Regions from separate parts of the Pseudoalteromonas sp. APM04 genome, predicted to be linked through region 3. Evidence: predicted binding sites of a transcription regulator. Region 3 holds the regulator's gene; each other region holds the start of a gene.
The links. Region 3 encodes LexA, which represses DNA repair genes until DNA is damaged. Its sites were predicted from a motif close to TACTGTATNNNNATACAGTA; they were not measured.
Positions count from the first base shown of each region.

Region 1: uvrD (DNA helicase II) is a predicted target of LexA. The motif match lies at 2,472-2,491, and genes of this name have one in related genera.
Region 2: MTP24_RS12540 (DNA topoisomerase III) is a predicted target of LexA. The motif match lies at 2,907-2,926, and genes of this name have one in related genera.

Region 1 covers NZ_CP094441.1:3,291,184-3,295,588, forward strand. Annotated here, with positions in the region: gene dcd (dCTP deaminase) at 1-405, opposite strand, end outside; gene MTP24_RS15235 (hypothetical protein) at 410-961, opposite strand; gene dut (dUTP diphosphatase) at 982-1,437, opposite strand; gene MTP24_RS15245 (YacL family protein) at 1,535-1,903, opposite strand; gene MTP24_RS15250 (hypothetical protein) at 2,019-2,243, opposite strand; gene uvrD (DNA helicase II) at 2,556-4,405, shown strand, end outside.
Region 2 covers NZ_CP094441.1:2,718,580-2,722,984, reverse strand. Annotated here, with positions in the region: gene ispA ((2E,6E)-farnesyl diphosphate synthase) at 1-548, opposite strand, end outside; gene MTP24_RS12555 (exodeoxyribonuclease VII small subunit) at 551-793, opposite strand; gene pomA (flagellar motor protein PomA) at 1,088-1,855, shown strand; gene MTP24_RS12545 (flagellar motor protein MotB) at 1,858-2,778, shown strand; gene MTP24_RS12540 (DNA topoisomerase III) at 2,939-4,405, shown strand, end outside.
Region 3 covers NZ_CP094441.1:174,615-179,019, reverse strand. Annotated here, with positions in the region: gene ctaD (cytochrome c oxidase subunit I) at 1-393, opposite strand, end outside; gene coxB (cytochrome c oxidase subunit II) at 393-1,535, opposite strand; gene lexA (transcriptional repressor LexA) at 1,951-2,568, opposite strand; gene MTP24_RS00855 (hotdog fold thioesterase) at 2,745-3,188, shown strand; gene MTP24_RS00850 (hypothetical protein) at 3,190-3,570, opposite strand; gene MTP24_RS00845 (hypothetical protein) at 3,817-4,405, shown strand, end outside.

The DNA of each region.
Region 1 (4,405 bases), 340 kb from region 3:
ATAGTAAAATTCACTCATATTAATCAATTCCAAAGTAATTTTTCCCCTATACCCAGGATCTATTTGACCATCACAAACGTGAGCAAACAAAAATCCTCGAGCAATTGACCCCTTTGTTTGAACTAATCCAAATTTGTCAGTAGGTAATGCAACTTCTTCTTGAGTACACGCTAGTAATTTCCCATTAGGAGGAAGAATAATATCTTGCCCTTCACCTAATGTAGTTGTTGTCGTTTCCATCCTCCTTGGAGGAGTAAAAGCTTCTCCATCATAAGGTGCATATTTAGTGAATTGATTATCTAAATGAAGCCCTATTGATGTAGTATCAACCACAACATTATGGCTTCGTCTGATTACCGCATTATTTTCAACTAGATCTTTGAGTGCAACCTGTGTAAGGATCATTTCATTAAACCTTCGTAATTAAAATTGTAAGGACTGACGTTATAACAGATACGGCTCCGGTTATTACATGCGGTATATGATTACTAAAGAAATCTTTAAATTTGCTGGTTTCAATTGGCTCAATGTTTACAGCATTTCTTGTGCTATTTCCAACAATTGGATGTTCTGTTGTCAAAAAAGTTAGAGAACAAAATTTATCTTTTTTAAACAGTGACACTTTCTTATTGCCTACGTTAAATACTGGTATATTTAATTCTCCTTCGAATAAAGGATCTACCTTCGTATTTGCAACAAGAATCCCCTTTGCACCAAGGCTTCCTTTAGAAGATAAAAAAGCAAACGCATTATTTGGCATTTTTATCCTCTGCTCTGTACGTATAAGCAAGCAACTATTTGGCGAAATTACTACATGACCAGTAATATTTCTCCACTCAGTATCTCCTGCCTTCTTATAAACATCACCAACACTTAGATCGACAGAGACTTGTTCTGCTGAATCAGTGCATAAAGAAGTTATATCTATACTTCTATTTTCCAAGTCCTTTGCAAGTATCATAAACAGTCCTTATTATTTAGTTAGCTTTTGCCTGAACTACCAAAACCACCTTCACCACGTTCAGTCGCATCAAATTCATTAACAACATTAAAACCTACTTGCACTATTGGTAAAAATACAAGCTGAGCTATTCTTTCACCCACTTCAACGGTGTATGTTTTATCACTACGATTCCAAAGAGAAATAAATATTTGCCCTTGGTAGTCTGAGTCAATCAGCCCAACTAAATTACCCATAACTAAACCATGCTTATGACCAGACCCTGAGCGAGGGATTATAGTAGCGGCAAGGCCATTATCTTTCATATGAACTGCAAAACCAGATGGTATAAGCTCAACTTGCCCAGGTTCTAAAACTAGATCGGCTTCAATACAAGCTCTAAGGTCAATACCAGCAGAACCTTCTGTTGCATATTTTGGTAATGGGAATTCAGTGCCTAGGCGCTTATCTATAATTTTTAAATCAATATTTCTCATTTTCACTTTCTACTTTGAATAAGTTTATAAACAGAATAATACAGATAAAATGCTGAAAGTGCATTGCTGTATATTTTTATTAGTGTGCTCATTATGTTTATCGTGAGATGGTAAACTCATGCCATGAATCAATTAAATCAATGAAGTCTTCAAAACCACAACCACTGCTTAAGTCGTTTTCTTCAAGCATTAAATCATCATCTTGATAGGCAATTAAGTCTTCGCTGTCTTGGTGCAGAGCATGAGCCTCAAATAAGGCCTCATCTTTAGATAAAATTAAATCTATTTCTTGCCCTTTTAGAGTGACTGGCTCAAAACTCGTTTTGACCGACACAATAAGTGCTTGCACCATAGCGACTTTGTCTTTGCCAATTTCTTCGTTTAACCAACGACCTATTATTGCGTGTTCGCTGCTTATTTTAATTCGTAAACCACTAATAGGGTCACGTATAAATTGATATTCCATAGCTATTACTTATTAAACGTTAATAACGCGATTATACCCGTAAATTAGCTGTAACGCCGACCCTAAAAAACAAAATAGCGCCATTGGGCGCTATTTTTGTAAAACGTTTAAATACCTAACTTCGCGAGCGGTATCGTGCCGCATCTATTATCGACCATAAATAAATAATAGGGACTAATACAAAACCAACGAGTACGTAAATAAGTGCGTAACTTATAACAATAGCTAGCGCAAAAAATATAGCCGCTAAAATACGCCCTTGTACTAGTTGTCCTAAACCAGGAAAAAATATATTACACAATGCAGCAATCACATTACCGCCAGACCCTTGATCAGCCATACTCACCTCTGTAGTTAATTAATTTTAAATTTTAGTTATCTACTTACTATCACACTTTATGCCAATTTATTAAAGCTTAAAAATCAGTTAGTTAAATTACGACTCACTAATTACTTTGGTATTTTTTACTAAATATAGGTCAATTTGATTATTTTTATTATTAATTTTAGTCACTTATCCACGCCAAAAACTATCCAGCTGATTGGTTTTAGAGGTTATTTTTATAATAGCTGTTCATAAAAACAGTATTTTATTTAGCCTAACAAAAACACCTGTTATACTGCCCTCAATATTGATTAAAAAGGCGTAACGATGGACGTTTCAGAATTACTCGACGGCTTAAATGACAAACAACGCGATGCCGTTGCAGCCCCATTACAAAACATGCTGGTGTTGGCCGGTGCTGGGTCTGGTAAAACACGAGTGTTAGTTCATCGTATCGCGTGGCTTATGCAAGTTGAACAAGCATCAGCTTATAGTATTTTTGCGGTAACTTTTACCAATAAAGCAGCTAAAGAAATGCGTACCCGCGTTGAAGAAACCTTAAAAGCACCGGTTGGCGGGATGTGGATTGGTACTTTCCATGGCTTATCACACCGTATTTTACGCGCTCATCACCGTGAAGCTAACTTACCAGAAGCCTTTCAAATTTTAGATTCTGATGACCAACTTCGTATGATCAAGCGCTTATTAAAATCAATGAATATTGATGATAAAAAGTGGCCTGCAAAACAGTTTGGTTGGTACATAAGCGCTAAAAAAGACGAAGCACTTCGCCCTAAAGATATTCAAGCTTATGATATAAACGAGCAAATGATGCTGCGTGTATATGCCGCCTACCAGGAAGCGTGTGACAGGGCTGGTTTGGTCGATTTTGCTGAAATACTGCTACGCAGCTATGAAGTATTAAAAAATAACCCGACGTTACTTCGCCACTACCAACAGCGCTTTGCCCACATGCTAGTAGACGAGTTTCAAGATACTAATACCATTCAGTACGCATGGTTAAAGTTACTTGCCGGCGACACAAGCAGCATAATGATTGTTGGCGACGACGACCAAAGTATTTACGGCTGGCGCGGCGCTAAAATAGAAAACATAAAACGTTTTTTAACTGACTTTGATGCTGAAACTATTCGCCTTGAACAAAACTACCGTTCAACCGCAACTATTCTTAAAGCATCTAATGCGCTTATAAAAAATAATTCCGAGCGTATGGGAAAAAGCTTATGGACCGATGGTAACGAAGGCGAGCCTATATCAATTTATGCCGCCTTTAACGAGCTAGACGAAGCCCGCTTTGTGAGTAGCAAATTACGTAGTTGGTTAAATGCTGGTAACGCGTTGCAAGACGCCGCTATTTTATACCGTAGTAACGCGCAATCTCGTGTACTCGAGGAAGCCATGCTGCAAGAAGGCTTAAAATATCGCATTTACGGTGGTATGCGATTCTTCGAGCGTCAAGAAATTAAAGATGCGCTATCGTACTTACGCTTAGTAGGTAATCGCCAAGACGATGCCGCATTTGAGCGCGTTATTAATACTCCTGCTCGCGGTATTGGCGATAAAACATTAAGTCATATACGTGATTGCGCTCGTGCTGAGTCACTTCCGCTTTGGTACGCAGCTAAAGCTATTGTTGAACAACAGCACTTATCAGGCCGAGCAGCTGGCGCTGTAACAAAGTTTGTAGAACTTGTTGAGCACATTGAAGACAAAATTAGCGATCTTACTTTACAAGAACAAGCTAAATATACAATTCAAACCTCTGGCCTTATGGCTATGTACCAAGCTGAAAAAGGCGAAAAAGGCCGTGCCCGCGTAGAAAACTTAGAAGAGCTTATAAGTGCCTGCGATCAGTACGAACTCCCTGAAGAAGAAGAGTTTAGCTCACCACTACAAGGCTTTTTAGCCTATACCTCGCTTGAATCTGGTGAAGGCCAAGCCGATGAGCACGAAGACGCGGTACAAATGATGACGCTTCACTCAGCTAAAGGCTTAGAGTTCCCGCTTGTGTTTATGGTGGGCGTTGAAGAAGGCATGTTCCCTTCGCAGCAAAGTAATGAAGAGTCTGGCCGTTTGGAAGAAGAACGTCGCCTTTGTTATGTAGGCATGACCCGTGCAATGGATAAACTATACATTAGCCACGCCGAAAGCCGCCG
Region 2 (4,405 bases), 910 kb from region 3:
GCACCGGTTTTTAACTTATGGATGCGCTCAAGCTCTTGTACAGAAACAACTTTGTCAGTTGCGGCAATGTCTAAACCTTGTCCTGCCACCATCCCTTCAATACCTGATGCATGTGCAAGTGCAGCAATCATTTTTACTTGTGATTGCGCTGAGCAATTAAAGTTATGTGTGGCTATAAGTTCAAAGGCAAGAGTTTGTAATGCATCACCCGCTAAAATGGCTTGCGCTTCGCCATACACAATATGGCAAGTGGGGTAGCCGCGGCGTAAATCGTCATCATCCATAGCTGGTAGGTCGTCATGTACTAATGAATAACTATGAATGCATTCTATGGCTGCAGCCAAAACGTCTAAGTCACTTTTTTTAGCGCCTAGCATTTCACCAACAGCGTACACCAAAAAAGGGCGCAGCCTTTTTCCACCATTAAATAAGCTGTAATGAGTGGCTTCTTTTATTGTTTTATCGCTATCGAGCGGTTGTTCAAAGTAGCTATTGAGTGTAGTGGCTACATCTATTTGAGCACGTTCAATATAGTCTTTTATGCTCACAACTATTCCATATCATTATTAAAGTTTGTAAGTGCTGACTTTTCGCTATTACCCATTAAAATAGATACTTTTTGTTCTGCTTGCTGTAGTTTTTCAGATGACGCACCAGCGAGTGCAATACCACGCTCGAACTGCTTTAATGATTGTTCAAGCGATAAATCACCTTGTTCCATTTCACTAACAATTGTTGATAATTCTTCTAGTGCTTTTTCGAAACTTAAGTTTTCAGGTTTTTTAGTCGCCATCTTTATTTCAGCTTACATGATAAATTTAGGAGCCAATTTTAGGGGGAATGCTAAACTAGGTCAAAGGATGATATGAGTTTTTTACATTTAGCGCGATTAATCGCGTGTTAATCAGTGTTATTAGTCAGGAAAACTCGATAATTAGGCAGTGCGCCTAACTTGATATAAAATAATAAATATAACTTTTATGTTTATTTACAAAAATGACTTAAGCAATTCAGTATGTTGCCGATAAGCAGTTAATAATAAAAAGTTTATGATAAGGCATTTAAACATGAAATCTCTGGAGGAAATGTGGATTTAGCAACCATAATAGGGATCCTAGGCGCAATAGGCTTAATTGTCATGTCTATGTTTATGAGTAGTAGCGGTGAAATGGGCATGTTTGCCGATGCGCCTTCAAGTGTAATTGTATTTGGTGGCTCGCTGTTTATTGTTTTATCAAACTTCACTATGTCTCAGTTTTTAGGGATAGGTAAGGTTGTTGGTAAGGCATTCATGTTTAAAATTGAGTCGCCTGAAGAGTTAATAGAAAAAGCAGTAGAGCTTGCGGATTCTGCCCGTAAAGGTGGCTTTTTAGCACTCGAAGAAGCTGAAATCCCAAACCCATTTATGCGTAAAGGCGTTGACATGCTTGTTGACGGTCATGACGCAGATGTTGTGCGCGCTACACTTCAAAAGGATATTTCCCTAACCACGACCCGTCATGAACTAGGTGCTGGCTTATTTAAAGCACTTGCCGACATAGCTCCCGCAATGGGAATGATTGGTACATTGATAGGCCTCGTTGCCATGTTATCAAACATGGACGACCCCAAAGCTATCGGACCTGCAATGGCCGTGGCACTATTGACCACTCTGTATGGTGCATTTTTGGCGAATGTAGTAGCAATTCCGATTCAGGTAAAACTTGAGCTGCGTAAAGACGAAGAAGCGATGAATCAGCGTTTGATTCTCGATGCTATTTTAGGAATTCAAGATGGTCAAAACCCCAAAGTTATTGAAGGTATTTTGAAAAACTACTTGGCTGAGTCTAAGCGTAAAGTTGATACCGAGGAGTAACCATGTCTGATGAAGAGTGCAAATGCCCACCCCCCGGTTTGCCTGCTTGGATGGGTACATTTGCTGATTTAATGTCGCTATTGATGTGCTTTTTTGTACTCTTATTGGCATTCTCAGAAATGGATGTACTTAAATTTAAACAAATTGCAGGTTCAATGAAGTTTGCTTTTGGTGTGCAAAATAAAATTGAAGTTAAAGATATCCCAAAAGGGACATCGGTTATCGCTATGGAATTTACCCCAGGTAAGCCAGAGCCTACACCCATTGAAACTATTCAACAGCAAACCGTTGAAATGACCCAGCAAATGCTAGAGTTTCAGGCTGGTGATGAAAGTTCAGCGGGCGGCAGGCAAGAACAGCGAGGCGATAAACGTGGCGGTGAATCTAGAAGTACCTCACAAGAGCAGTCATCAGAACAAGCAATATCCGCTGCAGATCAAGAGCAAACAAATGAGCTAGTTAAAAAAATAGCGCAGCAGTTAGAAAGGCAAATAATAGATGGTGCAATAGAACTTGAATCATTAGGTCAGCAAATTATTATTCGTATTAGAGAAAATGGCTCGTTTCCTTCGGGCAGTGCTTTTTTACAACCTAAGTTTAAACCGATTATTCAAGACATTGGCGAACTTTTAAAAGACGTACCAGGTGAAATTACAGTATCAGGGCATACAGATGATTTTCAGGTATCAAATGAGTTATATGTAAATAACTGGGATTTGTCGTCTAAGCGTGCAGTGGCTGTTGCTAGCGAATTGCAAACAGTTCAAGGGTTTGATAAAACACGAATGATGGTTGTAGGGCGAGCAGAAACTCGGCCGCTTGTGCCTAACGAGACAAATGAAGACCGACGCCGGAATCGCCGAGTTGAAATATCTATATTACAAGGTAAGGCGAAAGAGTCTGACCCTATTGATGTGAGGTAATGCTCAAATTATAAAGCTGGGCTTAATTAGTAGCCCAGCTTTGAGTTTTGCAAATTATTACCAGCATCTATTTATTGAACCTGACAATAAATCAAAAACTCCCCCTCTTTAAAATAGTTATGCTAAACTACTGTTTATATAACCAGTTGTAGGCCAGCGCATGAAACTCTACATCGCAGAAAAACCATCACTTGGACGTGCAATTGCAGATGCGCTCCCAAAACCACATAAAAAACACGACGGTTACATTGAAGTCGCCAATGGTGATTGTGTTTCGTGGTGTATTGGCCATTTGTTAGAACAAGCTGAACCAGATGATTACGATGAACGCTATAAAAAATGGCAATTAGAACATCTCCCTATAGTACCTGAGCAATGGCAGTTAAAAGCTAAACCTAAAACTCGTAAGCAATTAACTATTCTAAAAAAGCTAATCAAACAGGCATCAACGTTAGTTCATGCTGGCGATCCCGACCGTGAAGGGCAGTTACTTGTAGATGAGGTGATAGAACAAGCCAAAATAAGCAAAGCTAAAAAGCAAGGTGTTCAGCGTCTACTTATAAGCGATTTAAACTTAGTTGCAGTTAAAAAAGCGCTTAGTAGTATGCACTCTAATCGGGAATTTATTCCATTAAGTGTATCAGCACTTGCACGTTCACGAGCTGATTGGCTTTTTGGTATGAACCTCACTCGGGCTTATACTTTAGCGGGACAAAAAGCAGGGTTTGGTAATGTACTCTCAGTTGGGCGCGTACAAACGCCAATTTTGGGCTTAGTGGTAAATCGTGATACTGAGATAGCTAATTTTATATCAAAACCATTTTATGAGGTGCTAGCTAGTTTAGTTACTCCTGAGAAGCAGGTATTTAAAGCAAAATGGGTACCGAGTAAAGCTTGCGAACCTTATCAAGATGAAGAGGGGCGAGTGCTAAATAAAGCATTGGCCGAAAACGTGGCTTCGCGTATCACTAATCAAACAGGAGAGGTGACATCGCTTGAACAAAAACAAAAAAAGCAAAGTGCACCTCTACCTTATAATCTATCAGCACTGCAAATAGATGCAGCAAAGGCATTTGGTATGGCTGCCCAACAGGTGCTTGATATTTGCCAAACACTTTATGAGCGCCATAAATTAATTACTTATCCTCGCTCAGATAATCGATATTTGCCTAAAGAACACCATTTAGATGCACCTTCAATTTTAAAAGCAATCGCAACTAATGACGGTCAAAAAGTGGAGTTAGTAAATGGTGCAAATACTAAGCAGCGCAGTAAGTGCTTTAATGACTCAAAAGTAGCTGCGCATCACGCTATAGTACCTACGGCAAAGCAATTAAAGTCAGCTAGCTTAGCCAAGGATGAAGCAAAAGTGTATCAGCTTATTTGTAGGCACTATTTGATCCAGTTTTACCCAGACTATATTTATAACGAAACTAAAGCAGAGGTGACAATTGCTGGTGGTTTATTTAAAGCCAACGCTAAACAAGAAGTCAGTTTGGGGTTTAAGGTATTAATGGGTAAATCAGAATTAAAAGAAGAGGCTACTTTACCTTACCTTGAAAAAGGGATGGACCTGGTATGTACACAAGGTGATGTAGTAGAAAAGCTTACTTCACCTCCCGCTCAT
Region 3 (4,405 bases):
CAAAATTAAGAATGCGAAAGGTAAAATCCAAAAACTCCAGTTATTCATTCTAGGTAATGCCATATCTGGCGCACCTATCATTAACGGTATCATCCAATTGGCTAATCCCGTAAAGGCAGGCATAACGGCGCCAAACACCATTATTAAACCGTGAACTGTAGTCATTTGATTAAAAAAGTGGGGATCGACCAACTGCAACCCAGGCTGAAATAGTTCAGCCCTGATCACCATAGCCATGGCGCCACCAATTAAAAACATGGTCAACGAAAATATTAAATATAAACTGCCAATATCTTTATGATTTGTTGTATAAAGCCAGCGCTTAAAGCCTTTAGCTGGATGATGCGCATGATGCGCTTCATTGGCGTTTGGTTGTTCTGCTATGCTACTCATTAGTTAGCCTCCACGTCGGCATCAAGTGCTGCTTGAATCTCACTAGGCTGAATAACATCACCGGTATCGTTACCCCATGCATTTCGCTTGTAAGTAATAACCGCAGCCAATTGTTTTATAGATAACTGCTTGGCAAATGATTGCATTGCCGTACCTGGGCTCCCATGAATAAGTATGTCAATATGACCTTTTATATCGCCAAGTACAATTGGGCTGCCTTTTAGAGCCGGAAATACGCCCGGTAGCCCTAACCCCGTAGGTTGATGACATGCTGCACAACTTGCCATGTATACTTGAGCGCCCAGCTCCATTAGCTCTTCTTTAGGTAATGTTTGACCAAGTAAAGCGGCATCAGCTAAAGCTGCTTGTTGCTTAGCTTGTTTAGCATCGGCCAACCATACTTTAAAGTCAGCCTCAGATTTAGCCTCTACCACAACGGGCATAAATCCGTGATCTTTACCGCACAGCTCAGCACACTGACCTCGGTAAATACCTTCTTCGTTTATGTTGGTCCATGTTTCGTTAATAAAGCCTGGATTGGCGTCTTTTTTAACGGCAAAGTCTGGTACCCACCAAGAGTGGATAACATCATCTGAGGTCATTAAAAAACGAATTTTTTGATTAATTGGTAGTACGAGGGGTTTGTCTACCTCAAGTAAATAATTTGGGTTTTTATCAGCTAAATTAGTTATTTCATCCTGAGGAGTTGCAAGCATTGAGTAAAACTCTACATCTTCTCCCATGTATTCATAATGCCATTTCCACTGTGAACCTGTAACTTTAATTGTTAAGTCGGCTTTACTGGCATCTTCCATAGCGATTAAGGTTTTTGTAGCAGGCACAGCCATAGCAATTAAAATAACAAATGGAATGGCGGTCCAAAGAATTTCTACTTTGGTGCTTTCGTGGAATTGAGCGGGAACCGCTCCTTTAGATTTGCGATGATGAATGAGTGCCCAAAGCATAATGGCAAACACTATTATCCCAATCACACAACATATAAAAAATATGGTCATGTGTAATTCGTAAACATTTTCACTTATATCTGTAACGCCTTTACGCATATTAAATTGGCTATTTGCCAAGGCTAACTGCGGAAAAACACACAATATAAGCCACAAGGTACAACTAAGTTTACCCATGTGACGACTCCTTTGATGCTGTTGCTAGTGCAAAGCGAAGAGGCATACGGCTTAAACGCCAATTCGTTATTTTTATTTTTTTATTAATGCCGTTTTATTTATAAAAATTGGCATTCACTGCGCTAGCAAAAATTTATTGTGTGTGCTCAAAACTTAAAAGCGATGAGTATTGCCAGCGTCAGCTTATTAACAATTAGTTAATATTTAACCACCATGCAAGTTTTTTGTATTAAAAACAAACAATAAATATATAAAAAGTAGAGAGTTGGTTTAGTTGAACGTAGAGAGAAATAGCTCAAGTCGAGAGGTAGTAAGGGCTAAGGATGAAATGAAAGAGTGTGAATAAAAAACAAACAAAATTTTAAAAATTAAAAAAGCGCACCAAAAAAGTGCGCTTTTTATAAAATAAGAAAAACTACATCCAGTCTGCGTTACGAATAACGCCCACTGCCAAGCCTTCAATGTTGAACGACTCAGTTTCAAGATCGACCTTAATTGGTGCAAACTCGTCATTTTCAGCATGAAGCAACACCTGGCGACCCGCCTTTTCAATGCGTTTTACGGTTACATCGTCATCAACACGGGCAACCACAACTTGACCATTTTCAGCCACTTGTGTTTTATGCACAGCAAGTAAATCGCCATCCATAATGCCTATATCTTTCATACTCATACCGTTTACGCGCAGTAAAAAGTCGGCAGCTGGTTTAAACATTAATGGGTCAATTTTACAGTGGCTTTCAACATGTTCTTGCGCCAAAATAGGGGAACCTGCCGCAACTCGGCCAATAAGCGGTAAACCTAATTGTTCTGGCTCCTCTTCTTCAACAAGTTGGATTCCACGGCTTGCGCCAGGTTTCATTTTAATCACCCCTTTTTTGGCAAGGGCTTTTAAATGTTCCTCAGCGGCATTTGCACTTTTAAACCCTAACGTTTGTGCTATTTCGGCACGTGTAGGCGGCATACCAGTGTCTTTAATAAACACTTTAATTAATTCGAGTATTTGAGCTTGGCGTTTAGTTAATGGGCGCATACAACTGGTTTTCCATACAGTACATTTAACTGTGAGTATATACAGTTAAATAAAAATCGCAAATTTAAATTATCCGTTCAAATAGCCAAATTACTTCCTTACGTGTACATTTTAGGGGCTTTCTAAAATAGCCTATAAAAATAGTAACTTGCTACATTAAATTTAAAGGAATCTATATGAGTATTTGGCATCAACCCATTACATTAGCATTGTGTAAACAATTGGACGAAGGCATTAATGGCCAAGGGACACTAATGAAAACCATGGGAATCGAAATAACAGAGATAGGCGACGATTACTTAGTAGCAACTATGCCTGCAATCCCTGCACACCATAACCCTATTGGTATGGTTCATGGCGGCGCAAACGTTGTACTCGCCGAAACCGTAGCTAGCTATGCTGCTAATTTTGTGGTTGATTTCACAAAGTTTTACTGTGTTGGGCAAGAAATAAGTGCAAGCCATTTAAAGGCTTCTCGCAATGGTGCATTAACGGCAACAGCACGCGCATTTCATATTGGAAAACGAAGCTCTGTTTGGGAAATAAAAATCACAAACAGCCGCAACGAGCTGTGCTGCGTATCAAAAATGACCGCAGCCGTTGTTGAGCGAAAGACGTAAGTTATTTTTCGAGAGGGTAAATTGTTATTTCCATACCCGCGCCAATAGCAGATATACGCAGTAGTGTATCTGCATGTAAAGCTTGATTAAAACACTTTGGCGACGTGCCTGACTCAAACCCTATATCAAACGTTCTACGTGAGCAGCTCAACCATTGCTTTAATGCATTGCGTGAACATGACTCAATAAGCTCACATATATGGTTTATTGCTTTGTCTGGTGATTTTACATCGCCAGCTACCTCAATACGTGCTAATTGACGGTATTCGTCTTTGTCATAATGTAAAATCGTTGCGACTTTTTTTAGGTCGGCCACCAGCACACTAATATCTTGTTTTGACTCAAGCTCTAGATCTACATTTAAAAATTGAATTTCCGACATTGTCTCGTATTTATCCTCTAATGGTTACCATGCAAACTTTAACGCAGTTTTACCTTTATACCAAATCAACACCCTATAAATAGACGTTTTATATAGTAATACTCTTATTTTAGAGTGCTATTGCTGCTTACAATTGGCGCTATTGTGCTGAAACGCTATTTTAATGCACTAGTGCGACATTTTGTCGCACTCACCTTGCTCAACCATCGCGTAAAATGTCTCGTAAAAATAATAAGATAAACACACATGAAAAAAGTTTTTAAACCAGCACGTAAACTTCATAAATGGTTGGGCTATTTATTAGGAATACAAATATTAGCTTGGTTGCTTGGCGGTTTGGTTATGAGCGCTATTCCGCTTGAAAAAGTACATGGTAAACACCTAGCAACACGCACCCTAGCTAACCCCTTTAAAAGCAGCGATTACGTCGCATCAATTGATAATATTGTTTCGCAAGTAACTAATCCGACTAAGATAACCTTTGCGCATTTTTTATCTACCCCACTTATAACTGTAACCAGTGAAGGCAACCCTCAAAGTTTTAATGGTATTACTGGGCAACCATTTAAAGCCCCCAATAAACAGCAAATAATTGCTAATGCACACGCGCATTTACTTATTGATGCTCAACCAGTAAGTACCACTTTAATAGGTTTAGGACCAAGAGAAAGCGGTTATAAAAAAGATGTATGGAAAGTACAATTTAACGATACATTTAGTACCACACTCTATTTGTCATCAGATACGGGCAAAGTGATTACTGTGCGCAGCACACTGTGGCGAATTTTCGATTTTTTTTGGATGCTGCATATTATGGATTACGATGAACGTGAAA